DNA from 2 places in the Stenotrophomonas sp. T8 genome. Region 2 is predicted to be linked to the other one. Evidence: riboswitches for the same ligand, from Rfam matches in the RefSeq annotation. Region 2 holds a riboswitch; the other holds the start of a gene.
The links. A riboswitch is a leader RNA that binds a small molecule or an ion and turns the genes downstream of it on or off. The one in region 2 is predicted to bind glycine.
Positions count from the first base shown of each region.

Region 1: linked by a shared signal. The riboswitch ahead of ACSDHM_RS16830 (trimeric intracellular cation channel family protein) and the one ahead of gcvP (aminomethyl-transferring glycine dehydrogenase) in region 2 are both predicted to bind glycine.

Region 1 covers NZ_CP195329.1:3,618,708-3,628,493, forward strand. The annotation lists gene ACSDHM_RS16795 (primosomal protein N') at 1-489, shown strand, start outside; gene ACSDHM_RS16800 (glutathione S-transferase family protein) at 572-1,192, opposite strand; gene ACSDHM_RS16805 (NYN domain-containing protein) at 1,326-2,105, opposite strand; gene ACSDHM_RS16810 (NAD(P)/FAD-dependent oxidoreductase) at 2,229-3,509, shown strand; gene ACSDHM_RS16815 (hypothetical protein) at 3,590-4,042, opposite strand; gene ACSDHM_RS16820 (nuclear transport factor 2 family protein) at 4,046-4,477, opposite strand; gene ACSDHM_RS16825 (GIY-YIG nuclease family protein) at 4,622-4,885, opposite strand; glycine riboswitch at 4,926-5,015, shown strand; glycine riboswitch at 5,029-5,132, shown strand; gene ACSDHM_RS16830 (trimeric intracellular cation channel family protein) at 5,217-5,834, shown strand; gene ACSDHM_RS16835 (3-deoxy-7-phosphoheptulonate synthase) at 6,041-7,114, opposite strand; gene ACSDHM_RS16840 (hypothetical protein) at 7,410-7,667, opposite strand; gene ACSDHM_RS16845 (DNA alkylation repair protein) at 7,853-8,593, opposite strand; gene ACSDHM_RS16850 (MarR family winged helix-turn-helix transcriptional regulator) at 8,590-9,090, opposite strand; gene ACSDHM_RS16855 (sensor histidine kinase) at 9,162-9,786, opposite strand, start outside.
Region 2 covers NZ_CP195329.1:2,899,005-2,908,790, reverse strand. The annotation lists gene ACSDHM_RS13635 (catalase) at 1-1,986, opposite strand, end outside; gene ACSDHM_RS13630 (helix-turn-helix transcriptional regulator) at 2,101-2,823, shown strand; gene ACSDHM_RS13625 (amino acid permease) at 2,906-4,273, shown strand; gene ACSDHM_RS13620 (VOC family protein) at 4,460-4,870, shown strand; gene gcvP (aminomethyl-transferring glycine dehydrogenase) at 4,963-7,830, opposite strand; glycine riboswitch at 7,893-7,995, opposite strand; gene ACSDHM_RS13610 (multidrug effflux MFS transporter) at 8,295-9,521, shown strand; gene ACSDHM_RS13605 (siderophore-interacting protein) at 9,663-9,786, shown strand, end outside.

The DNA.
Region 1 (9,786 bases), 720 kb from region 2:
TTCCGCGCCAGTGAGAAACTCGCGCAGCAGCTGATCCAGGTGGCCGGTCGCGCCGGGCGTGCACGTGACCCCGGCGAGGTCTGGCTGCAGACCCATCACCCGGGTCACCCGCTGCTGGAAACCCTGGTGAGCGGTGGCTACCACCCGTTCGCGCAGGCCGAGTTGAACCAGCGGCAAGCCGCAGGGTTCCCCCCGTTCGCGCACCTGGCGTTGATGCGCGCCGAAGCGCAGCAGGTGGAGCATGCCAATGCGTTCCTGCTGGCTGCGCGGCAGCTGCTGGGCGAGCAGAACGTGGTGGAGGCGTACGGCCCGATGCCGGCGCCGATGCCGCGGCGCGCGGGCTACCAGCGCACACAGCTGCTGCTGTCGGCGCCGCAGCGGCCACCCTTGCATGGCGTGCTCGCGCAGCTGGTGCCGCAGCTTTATGCGCTGCCGGAAGCGCGCAAGGTGCGCTGGTCGCTGGATGTGGATCCAACGGACCTGTATTGATCCCGTAGAGCACTGCCGAGCATGGCTCGGCACTACCTTAGAGCCGAGCCGTGCTCGGCTGCGTTTCAGTACCGGGCAGTGCTTACGTCAGCGGCGACATCACGCCGCGCTGGTAGGCCGGCCGCTCGCGCAGGCGCGCATACCAATCCGCCAGGTGCGGAAGCTCCGGTCGCTGGATCGGCAGTTCGAACCAGGCATAGACCAGCGAGCCCAGCGGGATGTCGCCCATCGCGAACGTCTCGCCCGACAGCCACGGCTGCCTGGCCAGGGTGGCGTCGGCCATCGCCAGGTAGTCACCGGCGCGCACGATGGCGGCATTGATCCGCGCTTCGTCGCGGTCGGCCGGCGCGGTGCGCATGATGCCCCAGACCAGGTCGCTGTACAGCGGCGCCATCCGCGAAGTGCTCCAGTCCATCCACTTCTCGGCCTGGGCGCGTTCCATCGGGTCCTCGGCGTACAGGGTGCCCAGCGCGTAGCGGGCGCTCAGGTAGCGCACGATGGCGTTCGATTCCCACAGCGGCAGGCCGTGGTCTTCGATCACCGGCACCAGGCCGTTGGGATTCATCGCCTGGTACTCCGGCGTCTGCGTGCCGCCGTGGCTGCCACCGACCTCGATGGATTCGTACGGCAGGCCGATTTCCTCAGCACACCACAGCACCTTGCGGACGTTGCTGGAATTGCGGCGGCCCCAGATCTTCAACATGCGGGTTTCCTTTGCTGGCAATGCGAGCGGCAACGATACGCCTGATCGTTACGGGTGTGTGCGTGCCGGATGCGGGATCTTGCGTCTGTAGCATGCCGGCCAGCGGCCGGCACTACCGGTTCTTTTGCCGGCACTACCGGTTCTTTTTTGGCAGCGCGCGCACGTAGGAGGACTTGCCATCCTTCTTCAGCTCGAACAGGCCGATCGCCGCCAGCAGGTCGCTGAGCTTGCCGTAGCCATAGTTGCGCGGATCGAACGAAGCCTGGTTGCCGATCTGGCTGCCGACCGGGCCGAGGTGCGACCAGCCATCCTCACCCTCGGCCGCGGACACCGCACGGCGCAGCATCTTCACCAGCCGGGTGTCACTGCGCATTTCCGCACCGCTCTTGCGTGGCCGGGCATCGTCGTTGGCCACCGGCTCGTTCGAGGCCTGCTCGCTGGACGCCTGTTCGGCATCCGGCACGCTGGCATGGGTCTGGCCCAGTGCCTCCAGGTAGGTGAACTTCGAGCACGCATTGACGAATGGCTCGGGCGTCTTCTTCTCGCCGAAGCCATATACCTTCACGCCATCGGTCAGCAGGCGCATCACCATCGGGGTGAAGTCCGCATCGCTGGAGACGATGGCGAAGCCATCAAGGTTGCGCGCGTACAGCAGATCCATGGCATCGATCACCATCGCCATGTCCGAAGCGTTCTTGCCCTTGCTGTAGGCGAACTGCTGGATCGGGCGGATCGCATACTCATGCAGCACCGCTTCCCACCCCTTCAGTCGCGGGCTCTTCCAGTTGCCGTAGGCACGGCGCACGTTGGCCACGCCGTAGCGGGCGACTTCCGCCAGGACCTCGTCGATCTTCGAGGCCGGCGCATTGTCGGCGTCGATCAACAGGGCGATGCGCTTTTCCGGTTCGCTCATGGGCTCCTCACGGGCCGTTGCCTGAACCCGAGTATCGCCGATCCGGGCCGGCGCTGACGTGACAGGTGGCCGCCGTGCGAAGATGCCAGGCGCTTCCCCCGATGCCCCCACTGGAGTGAGTCGATGAGTCGCGAACGCGTTCCCCACCTGGTCGTTGTCGGCGGCGGTTTTGCCGGTCTCTGGGCCACCCGTGCCCTGGCCCGCGAGCGCATACGCATCACCCTGGTCGATCGCCGCAACCATCACCTGTTCCAGCCGCTGTTGTACCAGGTGGCCACCGCCGGCCTGTCCGCGCCGGATATCGCCGCACCGCTGCGCCACATCCTCGGCCACCAGCGCAATGTGGAAGTCCGCCTCGGCGAAGTGGTGGCCATCGACAAGCAGGCGCGGCAGATCCGCATGGCCGATGGCAGCACGCTGGACTACGACAGCCTGCTGCTGGCCACCGGCGCCACCCACGCCTACTTCGGCAACGATCAGTGGGCCGATGATGCGCCCGGCCTGAAGACGCTGGACGATGCCATCGCGCTGCGCCGCAAGCTGCTGCTGGCGTTCGAACGCGCCGAGGCTGAACCGGATCCGGCGAAGAAGGCGGCGTGGCTGAGTTTCGCCATCGTCGGTGGTGGTCCCACCGGTGTCGAACTGGCCGGCACCCTGGCCGAGATCGCGCGCCACACGCTGCGCAACGAATTCCGCCACATCGACCCGGCCAGCGCCAGGGTGCGGCTGGTCGAGGCTGGGCGCCGCGTGCTGTCCTCGTTCCCGGATGTGCTTTCGCTGAAGGCGCGCCGCCAACTGGAAAAGCTGGGGGTGGAAGTGCTGACCGGTACCCCGGTGAGCGACATCGACAGCCAGGGCTTCAAGCTCGGCGAACAGTTCGTACCGGCGCGCACCGTGGTCTGGGCCGCCGGCGTGGCCGCTTCACCGCTGGCGCGCACGCTGGACGTGCCACTGGACCGCGCCGGACGCGTGCCGGTGCAACCGGACCTGACCCTGCCCGGTCACCCGGAGCTGTTCGTGGCCGGCGACCTGGCCGCACTGAGCCAAGCCGACGGCAAGCCGGTACCCGGGGTGGCACCGGCCGCCAAGCAGATGGGCAAGTACGTGGCCGAGGTGATCCGCGCGCGCCTGCACGGCAAGCCCGAGCCCGGCCCGTTCAAGTACGCCGACTACGGCAACCTGGCCACCATCGGCCGCATGGCCGCGATCGTGCACCTGGGCCGGCTGCAGCTTTCCGGCGTGCTGGCCTGGTGGTTCTGGCTGGCCGCGCACGTGTTCTTCCTGATCGGCTTCCGCAACCGCATCGTGGTGCTGCTGAACTGGGCAGTCGCGTACTGGAGCTACCAGCGCAGTGCGCGGATCATCTTCGGTGATGATCAGGATGACCGGCGGCCGAGGCGGTAGGGCTGCACGCAACGGGGTCGGATCCCTTTCCACAGGAAAGGGCTCTGACCCGGTCAACACCCTCCACGCATGGCGTGGATCTACTGGTTCATCGGGCCACCGGGCACCCGCCGTTTCGACCAGGTCCGGCAGAAGTCCTCCTTCCTCGCGGTGTCGGCAATCTGCGCGGCACTCCAATGCCGGGTGATCCAGATCGTCAGTGCGGTACTGCTGAGATGCCAGCGCAGCATGCCGCGCTGCGGTTGCCGCCACAGGTAGCGCCGGGCAATCCAGAAGGCCTCCCGCTCCACTTCAGGCACCTTCTTCATCGCGTCCTTGTCGAAGAACTGGGCGGTAAAGCGCCAGGGGTTCATCGGCTGGTATCCCGCCCGTGGCTCGCTGCTACACGCAGCCACACCACTGGGCGCACGGTCGGCCGGCTTCGGCCGACCGCCTGCCAATGCCAGCCCGAGCAGGTACAGCAGGCCAGGCAGCAGCGCGATGCCGGCGACCAGCACGACGACGGAGATCCATGCTTTGCCGGCGGCACGCATCGCTCACTGTGCCTTCGGCTTTGGATACCACAACGCGTTGACGATGACCCAGCGCTGGTCGAAGCGCCCCATGTGGAAGTAATCGACGAACCAGGGGGTCTCCAGCCGCACCGAGGCCGCGTTGCCGGTCACGTCCAGCACCGTGCAGCGACGATCCCATTGATCCTTCGGGGTCTTCAACGCGCCCTGCTTCGTCAGCGAGACCAGTTCTTCCTTCGACATCCGGCGCAGGCCCAGGCGTTCGTCGGGTGTATCGCCGAGCACAGCGCGCTTGGCCAGGTCCGGATGCAGGGAGCGGGCGACGCGCTGCGGGTCGGCCTCCAGCTGGCCGTCGACGTAGTCGTGGCAGGTGGCTTCGATGGCCGCGAGGGTGGCCGGGTCGGCGGCAGGGTTCGTTGCTGCGGAAAGAGCGAACAGCAGGGCGATCGTGGACATCCGGGTCTCCAGCTCTGGGCGCGGGGCGATCATCGCATGGGCCGGGTAGCCCATCCACGCGTGGCGTGGATCTACTGTAGAGCCGAGCCCATGCTCGGCTTCACCATCAGGCAGCAGCAACAACAGCCGAGCGTGGGCTCGGCTCTACAAGAGCGCCTGCAGCCAGGCCAGCTTGCGTTCGCGGGGCTGCTGCTTGAGTTGCCACTCGGCGCGTGAGGCGGCGGCCCGGTCCGGGTATTCGCGCACGGCCAGCACGCGCAGCGGTGGCCGGGCCCGGGTGTAGCGCGCGCCCTTGCCGGCCTGGTGGGCGGCGAAACGCGCGTCCACGTCGGTGCTGATGCCGGCGTAATAGCTGCCATCGCGGCATTCGAGCAGGTACAGGAACCACGGGCGGGCGGAAGGGGCCATGCCTGGATTATGCCGTGCTGCACTGCAGCGGATATACTGGCGCCCGAATGCAGGAGAGAGGCGCCGCGCTGGCGCCCGCCGAAGGCGCAGGCTCCCATGATCGCTCAGGCCGGTGGGCTGGAATCCCACCAACCATGCATTCGACTCGCCGAGCTGGAGAGAGGTCACCGGGCATGCCCGGGACGATCCGCCGAAGGGGCACGCGGCCAACGCCGCTGAACTCTCAGGCAAAAGGACAGCGGGAGCGGCACCGGTCATCGTCATCCCGTCATTGCGCAGGCAGTGGTGGCAGTTGCGCATGGCCGGCCCCACCGCGCCCGGAGCCTGTTCCATGCTGCTGTCCATCATCTACCTGATTGCCATTTCCGCCGAAGCCATGACCGGTGCACTGTCTGCCGGCCGCCGCCGCATGGACCTGTTCGGTGTGGTCATGATCGCCTGTGTCACTGCCCTCGGTGGTGGATCACTGCGCGACATCCTGCTCGGCCACTACCCGCTGGGCTGGGTGAAGCATCCCGAGTACCTGGGGTTCACCGTATGCGCGGCGCTGATCGCCACTTGGGTGGCACGCTGGATGCACCACTTCCGCCGCACCTTCCTGGTACTCGACGGACTGGGCCTGATCGCCTTCACCCTGATCGGCTGCTCGATCGCGCGCGAAGCCGGCCATGCGATGCCGATCGTGCTGATCGCCGGCATGCTGACCGGGGCGTTCGGCGGCGTGCTGCGCGACATCCTCTGCAACGAGGTGCCGCTGATCTTCCAGAAGGAGCTGTACGCGATCATCGCGCTGCTGACCGGCGCGGCGTATCTGTTGCTGCTGCAGTGGGGCGTGGCCGACGCCACCGCGATCCTGTGCTGCCTCGGCGGCGGCTTCGCGCTGCGCCTGATGGCGATCCACTACCGCTGGGAAATGCCGAAGTTCGTGTACCACGACGAAGTGCATTGAGGTTCGCGTTCGCCTGGGGTTCCATGCTGGGCGCGGATCGACTGCACCACCCCGGCGATGTACCTGGCGCTGTCGCTCATGCGCAGCGCCAGGCGCATCGCCGGTGCAGATGGGCCGGTCTCCAACTCCGGCCGGCCCTGATCGCGGCCGCACCCCCGCAGGCGCTGGCCGCCATCCACACACGTGCCGCCATCAGGCGGCTTCATTCACGCCGCTTCGGACACCTTCACTTCACGACGGGCACGCACGGCCGCAGCCAGTCGCTCCAGCACGGTCACGGTGGTGTCCCAGTCGATGCAGCCATCGGTGATGCTCTGCCCGTAGACCAGCGGCTGGCCTTCCACCAGTTCCTGGCGGCCCCCGACCAGATGGCTCTCGATCATCACGCCCACGATGCGCTGTTCGCCGTCTTCCATCTGAGCGGCGATGTCGTCGATCACCTTCGGCTGGTTCTCGGGGTTCTTCAGGCTGTTGGCATGGCTGGCATCGATCATCAGGCGCGCCGGCAGCTTGGCCTTGGCCAGCACCTGGCAGGCCTCAGCCACGCTGCCAGCGTCGTAGTTCGGTTGCTTGCCACCGCGCAGGATCACATGGCAATCCGGGTTGCCGGTGGTCGACACGATGGCAGTGCCACCCTGCTTGGTGACCGACAGGAAATGATGCGGGTTGGATGCCGCACCCACCGCGTCGGCGGCGATCTTCACGTTGCCATCGGTGCCGTTCTTGAAGCCGACGGGGCACGACAGCCCCGAAGCCAGCTCGCGATGCACCTGGCTTTCGGTGGTGCGTGCGCCGATCGCGCCCCATGCCACTAGGTCGGCGATGTACTGCGGCGAGATCACATCGAGGAATTCAACACCGGCCGGCAGGCCGAGCTTGTTGATGTCGCGCAGGAGGCCACGGGCGACGCGCAGGCCCTTGTCGATCCTGAAGCTGCCGTCCAGGTCCGGGTCGTTGATCAGGCCCTTCCAGCCCACCGTGGTGCGCGGCTTCTCGAAGTACACGCGCATGACGATTTCCAGCTCGCCAGCCAGCGCGTCGCGCAGCGGCTTCAGGCGCTGGGCGTACTCGATGGCGGCCTTCGGGTCGTGGATCGAGCACGGGCCCACCACCACCGCCAGGCGGTCGTCACGGCCGTGCAGGATCTGGTGCAGGGCCGCGCGCGAGGCGCTGACGGTGTCGGAAGCCTCATCGTCACAGGGCAGCATCGCCAGCAGCTGGGCGGGCGGTGTCAGCGGTTCGATGGTGCGGATACGCAGGTCGTCGGTGTGCGGGGGCATTGCAGGAGATCTCCGGAACGTTGGGGGTCCCCAGCGTGGCGGCATGAAAAAAGCCGCCAGGTTCGCTGGCGGCTTTCGGGAATGCGTCTGAAGCTTTCTTCAGGGTGAGCGCAGTCCTTCCTCCGCCAGTGGCTTCGGAAAGTAATACCAGTAAAAGCGGGTGGCGGCTGCGTTCATGGGATCTATTGATAGCACAGCTTTTGCGCAGTGCAAAATGTTTCATCCGCAACTGGGCGCGCGGTTCAGTGATGCGCCTGACCGCGCAGCCCACGCGGTGGCCGCCGTGCAAGGTCGCTCATCTGCCATGCACTTCCACGTCCAGCAGCAGGCCTTCGTGGATGTCGGCCCAGCGCTCCAGCACGCGGTCCAGCTCCTGCCGGGCCGCGTCCAGCTGCTCGGGATTGAGCAGGGAACGGATGGTGTAGAGATCGGACACCAGCCGGCGCAGTACCGCTTCCGGGATGGCCACCGAGGGCCCTTCCATCTGCGGCAGCTGCAGTGCCGGCGTATCGCCCTGCGGGCCGTACAGCGTTACCTGGAGCGTGCTCTGCATGATCAACTTCCCTGCGGATGGACATGGGCAATGTCCTGTTTACCGCGTCCGGGTGACAGACGCATGTGCCATGCGCCTCCGGAGGCGCTGTTACAAGGTGGCCAGAGCGGTGTAGAGCTCGATGAGGGTGTAGGACATGGAAGGCCTTCCTTGAGGTTGATGAGGTTGCCGGCCAGCGGCCGGCACTACCGCAACGAGCGCATGGCGCGTTTGCGGATGTAGGCATTGGCATCGCCAGGGTGCTGCTGTTGCCATCGTGCGCACAGCTCACGCAGCCACTGCGGTTGAGTCTTGCCGGCATCGTTGAGCCAGTTCCCGACCGAGTCCTGCACGTAGCGCTCCGGGTCGTTGGCCATTGCTTCCAGCATCGGCAACGCGAGTTCTGGATGCTGCTTGAACAGCGCGATATGCGTGGACCACACGCCTCGTGGGCGCAGCGCTTCGCAGGCGAAGCGGCGCAGGTAAGGCGATGCTTCCTGCGTCCACACCTGCAGGTACTCAAGCGCCTGCAACGGTGCGGCAACGATGTCGCTGCGCAGCGCCAGCCATGCCCATTCGCGCACGCCGAAGTGCGGGTCGTCAGCCAGCGGACGCATCGCCCGCAGCTTGGCCGGCAGCGCCGCGCCGGCATCGCTGCCAATCAGGTAGCAGGCCCAGCCACGCACGGTGTCTGATGCGTGTGCCTGCCAGTGCGCGGGATCACCCTGGCCGGCTTCGTGCAGCAACCGCGCCGCCAGCGCCATGCGCTGGGTGATGCCCTTGCCGGAGGCGTCGCGCATACGTTGCAGCGCTTCCGGCTCGAGCACAGGTGCCACCCCCTGCAACAGCGCGGCGAAATCCACTGCCAGGCATTCGGCCAGATGCGTGGCAGCGGCACCACCGCTGTTGAGTGCACGCAGCCGTTCCGCGGGAATGGGCGTGCTCATGCGGCGGCTTCCCGCCCGGTGTCCGTGTGCTGCCAGACCTTGTGCAGCAGTTGTGACAGCTGCTGCCGTTCATCAGCATCCAGGCCGTTGAACAGGCCGCTGATCCATTGAGTGTGCCGCTCGAACAGCGACTCGGCCAAACGCTTGCCCGGTGCGGTCAACACGATCTGCAGACGACGGCCATCCTCGTCATCGCTGCGACGCTGCAGCAGGCCTTCGCGCTGCAGGCCATCGAGCAGGCCGCTGATGGTGGCCCGGGTCACGCCAGCGCGCTCGGCCAGCGCGTGCGGCGCCAGTGCGCCGCCGGCCCCGTGCAGCAGGAACAGCACGATGAAGCGACCCTCGCTGAGCCCGTGCGGTGCCAACCGTGCAGCGCAGTCGCGATCGATCGACGAGGACAACGAGAGCAGCTGGAAGCACAGGCGCAGCTGCGCGATGTTGGCGTGGCCGCGCCGCTGCGCTTCCTCCAGCAACGCCTGATGCTTGGCTTCGATCATCCTTTCCTCACTTCATGATTAGGCGCCTAATCATATGGAGGAGTGGCCAGTGGAAGCAAATCGGAGTTGACTCAGGAAGTGCGTCCCAGCAGCAGCCGCGCGATCAGCCCCCCACCCTCGCGGTGCAACAGCTGAAGTTCGCCCGCGTGGCGCTTCGCCACGTTGGCAGCCACGGCCAGTCCAAGTCCGGCGCCCCCGGTGGCGCGGCTACGCGAGCCCTCGCTGCGCTGGAACGGTTGCAGCAGGCGTGCGCGATCGATCTCGGCGATGCCAGGGCCGCGGTCCATCACGTCCAGCTGCACTCCATCACCCGCCGTGGCGACCCACAGCTCCACGGCGCCCGCGTAGCGCTCGGCGTTGTCGATGAGATTGTCGACCGCGCGCCGGAGCAGCAGCGCATCGCCATGCCACGGCAACGTATCCGGGCCCTGAAGGGAAATGTCGACCCCGCGCAGCAGCGCCGCCTGCACGCAGTCCTCCAGCAGCGCTGAAAGATCCAGCATCCGCATCTGCAACGGCTGCAGCTCACCGCGTGCGTAGTCGAGCACCTGCTCGATCATCGTATCCATGCGCTCGATGTCTGCCACCATCCTGGCGGCCTGTGGCGCGGGAGCGAACTCCGCGCGCAGGCGCAGGCCGGTCAAGGGCGTGCGCAGGTCATGCGCCACGGCCGCCAGCATATGCGTCATGTCCCGT
Region 2 (9,786 bases):
GTCGTTGCCGACGCGCGCCGCCTTCAGCAGCGCCTGGCCGCCTGCGTCGCTGGCGATGGCCTTCAGGTGCGCCCACGCCTGGCTGACGAACTCGATGGCTGCACTCTCTTTCGACAAGGCCTTCGCGGCTTCCGGGCTGAGCACCACGGCCACCGCATCGAACACAGCCGATGGCGTGCCCGCCAGTTGCCCATCCGCCGCCTGTATCGCCCCATCGCTCAGCGTGGCGCCGCCTACTTTGGGCGCGACCAGCTTCACGTCTGCACCCGCCTTCCGCGCCGCTTTGCTCAGGCTGGCCATCACGCGCGCGTCGGAGCCCTCATCAAACAGGATGCCGATGCTGCGTCCTTGCAGGGTGGGCTTGTTGCGCCCGATCACGCGCACCTCGGGAGCGGCAGGCATGTCCTGCGCCGGCGTGGCGGTCGGCGCGGGGTCGGGCAGTGCAGGCAGTGCGAGCCCATCGGCTACGCGCTGCGCCAGTGATTCGTCGATGTTGCGCAGGTGGCTGACGGTACGCACCCGCACCTTGAGTGTTTCCACCTTGGACAATTCGAACACGAGTGCCGATGCCAGATGCGCCTGTTCCGGCTTCTCAAGGCTACGGAAGAACATGCGGGCCTGGCTGTAGTGGTCGGCGAAGCTCTCCGCGCGGGTGCGGCCCTTGCGGCCATCGTCGGCGCTGGCGTGGCTGCGGAAACCTGCGGGCGTCTCGCGCGGCGAGTCCTCCTGCAGCGAGCTGGGATCATAGGCGACGCGGCCCTTGGGCACCTGCATCTGCATGTGGCCGTCGCGCTGGTGATTGGCGAACGGGCACTTCGGGGCATTCACCGGGATCTGGTGGAAGTTCGGGCCGCCAAGCCGCAGCAGCTGGGTGTCCAGGTAGGAGAACAGGCGGCCTTGCAGCAGCGGATCGTTGCTGAAGTCGATGCCCGGCGGCACGTTGGCCGGGCAGAACGCCACCTGTTCGGTCTCGGCGAAGAAGTTGTCGGGCCAGCGGTCCAGCACCATCCGCCCGATCACCTGCAGCGGCACAAGCGATTCGGGAATGATCTTGGTCGGGTCCAGGTGATCGAACGGGAACGCGTCGGCTTCTTCTTCGGTGAACAGCTGCACCGCCAGTTCCCACTCGGGGAAATCACCGCGCTGGATGGCCTCGAACAGGTCACGGCGATGGAAGTCATTGTCAGCCGATTGCAGTTTCAACGCTTCGTCCCAGACCGTTGACTGGATGCCCAGCTTTGGCCGCCAATGGAACTTGACGAAGGTCGACTCGCCCGCCTCGTTCAGCAGGCGGAAGCTGTGCACCCCGAAGCCTTCGATCATGCGCAGCGAACGCGGAATGGCGCGGTCGCTCATCGCCCACATGATCATGTGCATCGACTCGGGCATCAGCGAAATGAAGTCCCAGAAGGTGTCATGGGCCGAAGCCGCCTGCGGGAACGCACGGTCTGGTTCCATCTTCACCGCATGCACCAGGTCCGGGAATTTCATGGCGTCCTGGATGAAGAACACCGGGATGTTGTTGCCGACCAGATCCCAGTTGCCTTCCTTGGTATAGAACTTGACCGCGAAGCCGCGCACGTCGCGCGGAGTGTCCACCGACCCTGCGCCACCGGCCACGGTCGAGAAGCGGGTGAACACGGGCGTCTTCACGCCTACCTCGGTCAGGATGCGCGCCCGGGTGTGGGTGGCCAGAGACCGGGTCAACTCGAAGTAGCCATGTGCCGCGCTGCCACGTGCGTGCACGATGCGCTCGGGAATGCGTTCGTGATCGAAGTGGGTGATCTTCTCGCGAAGGATGAAGTCTTCCAGCAGCGTGGGTCCTCGAGGTCCCTGCCGCAGGGAGTTCTGGTTGTCTGCCACCGGGATGCCCTGATCGGTGGTCATCGCCGGGTGGCTGCCGCCGGCGCGCGGGTGCAGTTCATCGCCGTTGCCGCGGGGGTGGTTTTCGGTTGCGCGCTTGCCGGTCGGCTTGCTGGCGGCCATGGGGGGGAGGCTCCGGATCATCAAGGGAACCACGACACTGGAACCGAACCCGTTAAACCCAGGTCCGGCAAAGGTGAACGTACGGGCAAAAGCAGGCTCGGGTATGCTTGCCCCATGCGAGTCGAGCCCGCCGACATCGAAGCCCTGTTCGACGCCATCCCGGACGTGCTGTTCTTCATCAAGGACCGCCAGGGGCGGTACACCCACGTCAACCAGACCATGCTGCGACGGCTGGGCCTGCGCGCGCGCAAGGACGTGATCGGGCGCACAGCGGCCGAGATCTACCCGACCGGCCTCAGCGCGGACTATGTCGACCAGGACGCCCGCGTGCTGTCCGGCGAGGTGATCGAGAACCTGATGGAGCTGCACCTGTTCGCCAACCGCGAACCGGGCTGGTGCCTGACCTGCAAGCGCCCGTTGCTGGTCGATGGCGCCATCGAGGGCCTGATCGGCATTTCCCGCGACCTGGGCCAGAAGGACAGCCTGGGCGCCCAGTACGAGCAGCTGCGGCTGGCCCTGGCCCACCTCAACGCGCACTACGCCGAGAACGTGCGCATGCAGACCCTGCTGGACATCACCGGCTTTTCGCTGTCCAAGCTGGAGCGCAGTTTCCGCAAGGTGTTCCAGATGACCCCGCAGCAGGTGCTGACCCGGCTGCGGATCCAGATGGCCATGCACTTGCTGCATGGCGACGACAGCATTGCCTGCATCGGGCAGGCCTGCGGTTTCAGCGACCAGAGCGCCTTCACCCGCAAGTTCAAGGCTGAAACCGGTTTCTCGCCGCGCGCCTATCGCGCCCGGATCGGCGGCAACGTCGGCGAGCCCGCACTGGCCTGAGCCCCCTGCTGCGCTGTGCCTATCCCCGCGGGCCTGGGACAGGGTAAGGTGTCGCCCCTGTAGCCCGCCGCCAGCCCCGCCGATGCCCAATTCGATTCCGACCGCTTCGCCGTCCCGCCTCGGACATTCGCTCAAGCCCCGCCAGCTGATCATGATGGGCCTGGGCAGTGCCATCGGCGCCGGCCTGTTCCTCGGCTCGGGCGTGGGTGTGCAGGCGGCCGGTCCGGCCGTTCTGGTCTCGTATCTGGTCGCTGGCGCGCTGGTGATCATCGTGATGAACGCACTGGGCGAGATGGCGGCGGCCAAACCGACCAGCGGCGCTTTCTCGGTGTACGCCGCCGATGCCATGGGCGCCACCGCTGGCGCCACGGTCGGCTGGTTGTGGTGGGTGCAGCTGGTGATCGTGATCGCCGCCGAGGCGGTCGGTGCGGCCGGGTTGCTTGCCACGGTCTGGCCGGTGGTGCCGGTGCCGATGGCTGCGTTGGCCTTCATGCTGTTCTTCACTGCGATCAACCTGCTCGGGGTGAAGAACTTCGGCGAGTTCGAATTCTGGTTCGCCATCCTGAAAGTGGCGGCGATCCTGGCCTTCATTGCCATCGGCGTGGCACTGCTGATGGGCTGGCTGCCGCAGGTCACCTCACCTGGCCTGAGCAACTTCACCGGACACGGCGGTTTCGCACCGAAGGGCCTGGCCGGGATCGGTGCGGCGCTGCTGGTTGTCGTTTTTGCCTTCGGCGGCACCGAAATCGTAGCCGTTGCGGCGGCCGAAACCGAAGATCCCGAACGCAGCATCGCCCGTGCCATCCGTACCGTGGCCTGGCGCATCCTGGTGTTCTACATCGGCTCGCTGAGCGTGATCATCGCCGTGGTGCCCTGGACCAGCGAAGCACTGAAGTCGCCGTTCGCCGCCGTGCTGGACATAGCGCGCATTCCGGGCGCAGGCACCGCCATCACCCTGATCGCGGTGATCGCGCTGCTGTCGGCACTCAATGCCAACCTCTACGGCGCCTCGCGCATGATGTATTCGCTGGCGCAGCGCCGCGAAGCGCCGGCCGTGCTGGGCTGGACCGATCCGCGGCAGGTGCCGGTCATCGCCGTGCTGGCCAGCGTGCTGTTCGGCTTTGCGGCCACGGTGATGGAGCTGCTGTTCCCGGACCGGGTGCTGCCGGTGCTGCTGAACATCGTCGGTTCCACCTGCCTGCTGGTGTGGACGCTGTCGCTGGTTTCGCAGCTGGTGCTGCGCCGCCGCGCCGATCGCCTGGGTACCCGGCTGCCATTCCGCATGGCCGGTTTCCCGTGGCTGACCTGCTGCGCGCTGGCGATCCTGGCGCTGATCTTCGGCCTGCTGCTGAGCGAGGCGCACACCCGCCTGCAGTTCCTGTCGATGGTGGCGCTGACCGCCACCATCGCCGCCGGCAGCGCCATCGCCCGGCGCATGCGCGAGGCGTGACTGAAGCTGTAGAGCCGACCCTACGGTCGGCTGCGGTTGCTGTAGTTTCTGTAGAGCCGACCCTGTGGTCGGCTGCTGTTCGCGTAGTCGCCAGCCGAGCGCGGGCTCGGCTCTACAGCCGGCATACATCCGCCGTGCCATCCTGATCGTGTGGGCCGCCAGCGGCCCGTCGACCAGGAGTACCGCATGCTGCGCAGCCGTCCCTTCCTGATGTTCACCGGCCAGGCCGAGGCCGCGCTGGCCCTGTACGCCGAAGCCTTTGCCGATTTCCGCCTGCTGGCCCTGCAACGCCACCCCGAGGGGGCCGGCGCCGGCGTACCCGGACAGGTCCGCCAGGCCATCTTCCTGCTCGGTGGCACCCATTACCTGTGCTTCGACAGCCTGGATGTGCACGACTTCACCTTCAGCCCGTCGATCTCGCTGTTCGTCGAGTGTTCCGGTGCCGAGCAGTTCGAGCGTGCGGCACGCGTGCTGGGCGAGGGCGGCCATTGGTTGATGCCGGTGGGTGATTACGACTTCAGCAACCGCTATGGCTGGGTGCAGGACCGCTTTGGCGTATCGTGGCAGTTGAGCCTGGGACAGATGCCGGACCCGTGATCGGGTAACTGTGGGTGTGGACCCTGGTTCACACGCCCTCATGAAAACGGCCCGCTTGCGCGGGCCGTTTTCTTTATCGATGCAGTAAGGAATCAAGCCTCGACTTCATCATCTTTGTAGGCATCGACCGGGATGCAGGCGCACATCACGTTCTTGTCACCGTACACGTTGTCGACGCGTGCCACCGGCGGCCAGTACTTGCTCTGCTTCAGGCTGGCCAGCGGGAAGGCGGCCAGTTCGCGCGGGTAGGCGTGGGTCCACTCGCTGGCGGTCACCGCGGTGGCGGTGTGCGGCGCGTTCTTCAGCGGGTTGTCCTCGCGGTCCAGGCGACCGTCTTCGATCGCGCTGATTTCCTCTCGGATCTGGATCATCGCGTTGATGAAGCGATCCAGCTCGTGCAGCGACTCGCTCTCGGTCGGTTCGACCATCAGCGTGCCCGCAACCGGGAAGCTCAGGGTCGGGGCGTGGAAGCCGAAGTCGATCAGGCGCTTGGCGACGTCCTCGGCGCCGATGCCGCTGGTCTTCTCCAGCGGGCGCACGTCCAGGATGCACTCGTGCGCCACCAGGCCGTTACGGCCGGTGTACAGGGTCTTGAAGTGCGGAGCCAGGCGCTTGGCGATGTAGTTGGCGTTGAGCTGCGCGACCTGGGTGGCCTTGCGCAGGCCTTCGCGGCCCATCATCGCGATGTACATCCAGCTGATCGGCAGGATCGAAGCACTGCCGAAGCTGGCCGCGCTGACCATGCCGACCGGGCCGTTGTCACCCAGCTTGCCCGGCAGGAACGGGGCCAGGTGCTCCTTGACCGCGCATGGGCCCACGCCCGGGCCACCACCGCCGTGCGGGATGCAGAAGGTCTTGTGCAGGTTCAGGTGCGAAACGTCCGAACCCCACTTGCCCGGCTTGGCCACGCCGACCAGGGCGTTCATGTTGGCGCCGTCGGTGTACACCTGGCCGCCGTGCTTGTGGATGATCTCGCAGATCTCGACCACCTCTTCCTCGAACACGCCGTGCGTGGACGGGTAGGTCATCATGATCGCGGCCAGGCGGTCGCTGTACTTCTCGGCGTTGAGGCGGATGTCCTCGACGTCGACGTTGCCGTTGGCATCGGTCTTGGTCACCACGACCTTCATGCCGCACATCTGCGCCGAGGCCGGGTTGGTGCCGTGTGCCGAGTCCGGGATCAGGCAGATGTCGCGGTGGCCTTCGCCGCGCGAGCGGTGGTAGGCACGGATCGCCAGCAGGCCGGCGTACTCGCCCTGCGCGCCGGAGTTCGGCTGCAGGCTGACCGCGTCGTAGCCGGTGCATTCGACCAGCATCGCTTCCAGCGTGTCGATCAGTTCCTTGTAGCCCAGCGCCTGGTCGGCCGGCACCAGCGGGTGGATCTGCGAGAACTCCGGCCAGGTCACCGGGATCATCTCGGCGGTGGCGTTGAGCTTCATGGTGCACGAGCCCAGCGGGATCATCGTGCGGTCCATCGCCAGGTCCTTGTCGGCCAGCGAACGCAGGTAGCGCAGCAGTTCGTGCTCGCTGTGGTGGGTGTTGAACACCGGGTGGGTCAGGAACGCGGACTGGCGCAGCAGGCCGGCCGGCAGCGCGTCGGCGGTGCTGGCGTCCAGCGCCTCGACGTCAGCCTGCGCGCCGAACACGGTGGCCAGCGCGACCACGTCGGCGCGGGTGGCGGTCTCGTCCAGGCTGATGCCGACCGAGTCGCTGTCGATCGCGCGCAGGTTGTAACCGGCGGCGCGTGCCTTGGCGTGGATCTCATCGGCATGCACGCCGGTGATGTGCAGGGTGTCGAAGAAGTCGCCACCGACCTGCACGCCGGCGTTGCGCAGTGCCGCAGCCAGGATCGAAGCCAGGCGGTGGGTGCGCCGGGCGATGCGGGTCAGGCCTTCCGGACCGTGGTAGACCGCATACATCGAGGCCATCACCGCCAGCAGCACCTGTGCGGTACAGATGTTCGACGTCGCCTTCTCGCGGCGGATGTGCTGCTCACGGGTCTGCAGGGTCAGGCGATAGGCCGGGTTGCCCTGGGCATCGATGGAGACACCGATCAGGCGGCCCGGCATCGAGCGCTTGTAGGCGTCACGGCAGGCCATGAACGCGGCGTGCGGGCCGCCGAAGCCGAACGGCACGCCGAAACGCTGGCTGTTGCCGACCACGATGTCCGCGCCCCATTCGCCCGGTGCGGCCAGCAGGGTCAGCGCCAGCAGGTCGGTGGCCACGGCCACCAAGCCGCCGCGTGCGTGCACGGCCTCGACCAGGGCCTTGTAATCGCCGATCTGGCCGAAGGTGTCCGGGTACTGCAGCAGCAGGCCGAAGGCTTCCGCTTCCAGTGCTTCGGCGGGGGTGCCGACGCGCAGCACGATGCCCATCGGTTCTGCGCGGGTGCGCAGCAGTTCCAGGGTCTGCGGGTGCACGGCGTCGTGCACGAAGAAGGTGTCCGACTTCGACTTGGCCGAACGCTTGGCCAGGGTCATCGCTTCGGCGGCGGCAGTGGCTTCGTCCAGCAGCGAGGCGTTGGCGATCTCCATGCCGGTGAGGTCGGCGCACAGGGTCTGGAAGTTGATCAGCGCTTCCATGCGGCCCTGCGAGATCTCGGCCTGGTACGGGGTGTAAGCGGTGTACCAGGCCGGGTTTTCCAGGATGTTGCGCAGGATCACGTTCGGGGTGTGGGTACCGTAGTAGCCCTGGCCGATGAAGCTGCGCAGCACGGTGTTCTTGTCGGCGATCGCGCGGATCTTCGCCAGTGCCTGCACTTCGGTCATCGACTCCGGCAGCGCCAGCGGCGCCGGCGACTTGATCTTGGCCGGCACGATGGCATCGGTCATCGCATCCAGCGACGCGTGGCCGACGACGTCGAGCATCTGCGCGATCTCGGCATCGTTGGGGCCGATGTGGCGCTCGACGAACGCATTGTGGTGCTCGAGCTCACGCAGGGAAGGGGTGTTCTGGGACATGGCGAAGGATCCGTCAGGAAAGGGCACACGCACGGGCACAAGCCGCCGGTCGGCGGTCTGCGGGGCGCCCCTCTGTCCTTTTGCCTGAGAGTTTGGAAGCGCGGAAAACCGCAGCTTCGTGCCCCTTCGGCGCCGGATCGAACCGGTCTCTCCAGAGTTCTGTTACGGGTGGTATCGGGCCTGAGCGATTACGGGCGTTGCGCCTTCGGCAGCGGTGTTCCGCTTCTCCCACCGTGTTGCCCGCCGATTATAGCCCGTTGCGGGCCCGCTGGCCGTCTACGGGCCTGGCCGCTGCGCCTGAATGGCCGATGGCCCGGACGTGCGTTTTGTGCATCGCTGCATGGCATCAGGCGCAATCCCCACCTATGATGGCCAGATACCCGAATTCATCTGGCGCCCTCCCTGCAGACAGGGACCGGCGCCCGCCGTGCGTGCCGCGCATGGCCCTGCCGGACGCCTTTCCCATGACCGCCGCTGTTGCTCCCTCCACCCGCCGCATGGCCCTGCTGCTTGCCGGCCTGGCCATGTTCGGCCCGTTCTCGATCGACACCATCTTCCCGGCCTTCCCGCAGCTGGCCCAGCGCCTGGCGGTGGACGAGGTGGCGGTGCAGCAGACCATCAGCGTCTACCTGCTGTTCTACGGCCTGATGAGCCTGGCGCACGGTCCGCTGTCCGACGCCTGGGGCCGCAAGCGGGTGATCCTCGGTGGCCTGGTGGTGTTCGTCGGCGCCTCGGTGGGCTGCGCACTGTCCACCGACCTGACCACGCTGCTGGCGTTCCGTGCGCTGCAGGGCCTGTCGGCGGGTGTCGGCATGATCGTCGGCCGCGCGGTGATCCGCGATCTGTACCACGGCCATGACGCGCAGCGGCTGATGAGCCAGGTGTCCATGCTGTTCGGCATCGCCCCGGCCATCGCGCCGATCATCGGTGGCTGGATCCTGCTCAGTGGCGCGGGGTGGCCGCTGATCTTCTGGTTCCTGGTGGTGTTCGGGCTGGTCCTGCTGGCGGCCACTGCACGCTACCTGCCCGAGACCCATCCCGTCGAAGCGCGCGTGCCGTTGTCGCCGCGCGTGCTGCTGCGTGATTACGTGCGCATCGGTTTCAATCCACGCTTCCTGCGCCTGGCGCTGGCCGGCAGCATCGGCTTTGGTGGAATCTTCCTGTACATCTCCTCGGCGCCGGTGTTCGTGATGCAGCACCTGCACCTGGGCGAGGGCGGTTTCGCCTGGTTGTTCATCCCGACCATCGGCGGCATGACCACCGGCTCATTCCTGTCCGGGCGCATGGCCGGGCACACCACGCCCACCCGCCAGGTCTCCATTGGTTTCGGCCTGTGCGCATTGTCAGTGCTGTTGAACGTTGGCTACGTGGTGCTGTCGCCACAGTTCGTGCTGCCATGGGCGGTACTGCCGATCTTCCTGGGTGGCATGGGCATGGCGCTGATCTTCCCGATCCTGGCGCTGGCGGTGCTGGACATGTACCCGCATCAGCGCGGCCTGGCCTCGTCGCTGCAGGCCTTCGTGCAGCTGATGATCAGCACCGTGGTGGCCGGCGTGGTGTCACCACTGCTGAGCGGCAGCCCGCTGCACCTGGCACTGGGCCAGGCGGCGTTCTTCGGCGCCGGTTTCGTGTTCTGGTACTGGGAACACCAGCGCGAGCGCGCGGCGCAGGCAGCCTGCACGGGTCACTGAGCAGCGCGCAGGGGTAGGGTGGGCCGCGATGCCCGAAACACTTGCGGCAGGGAACGGCCGGACTAGGCTGGGCATTCCAGCCAGCCGGTGCGTGGGTGCACGACAGCCAGCCGACCCAATGTCGTTGCATGAGGTTTCGCCATGGCTGCGCAGCAGACCTACCGCCTGTTCGAGGTGGCGCTGAAGGAGCGCCGCGTTCTTTCCCCTTCCCTGGACCGCATGGTGTTCACCGGCGCCGACGTGGCGCGGATGAAGACCGAAGGCC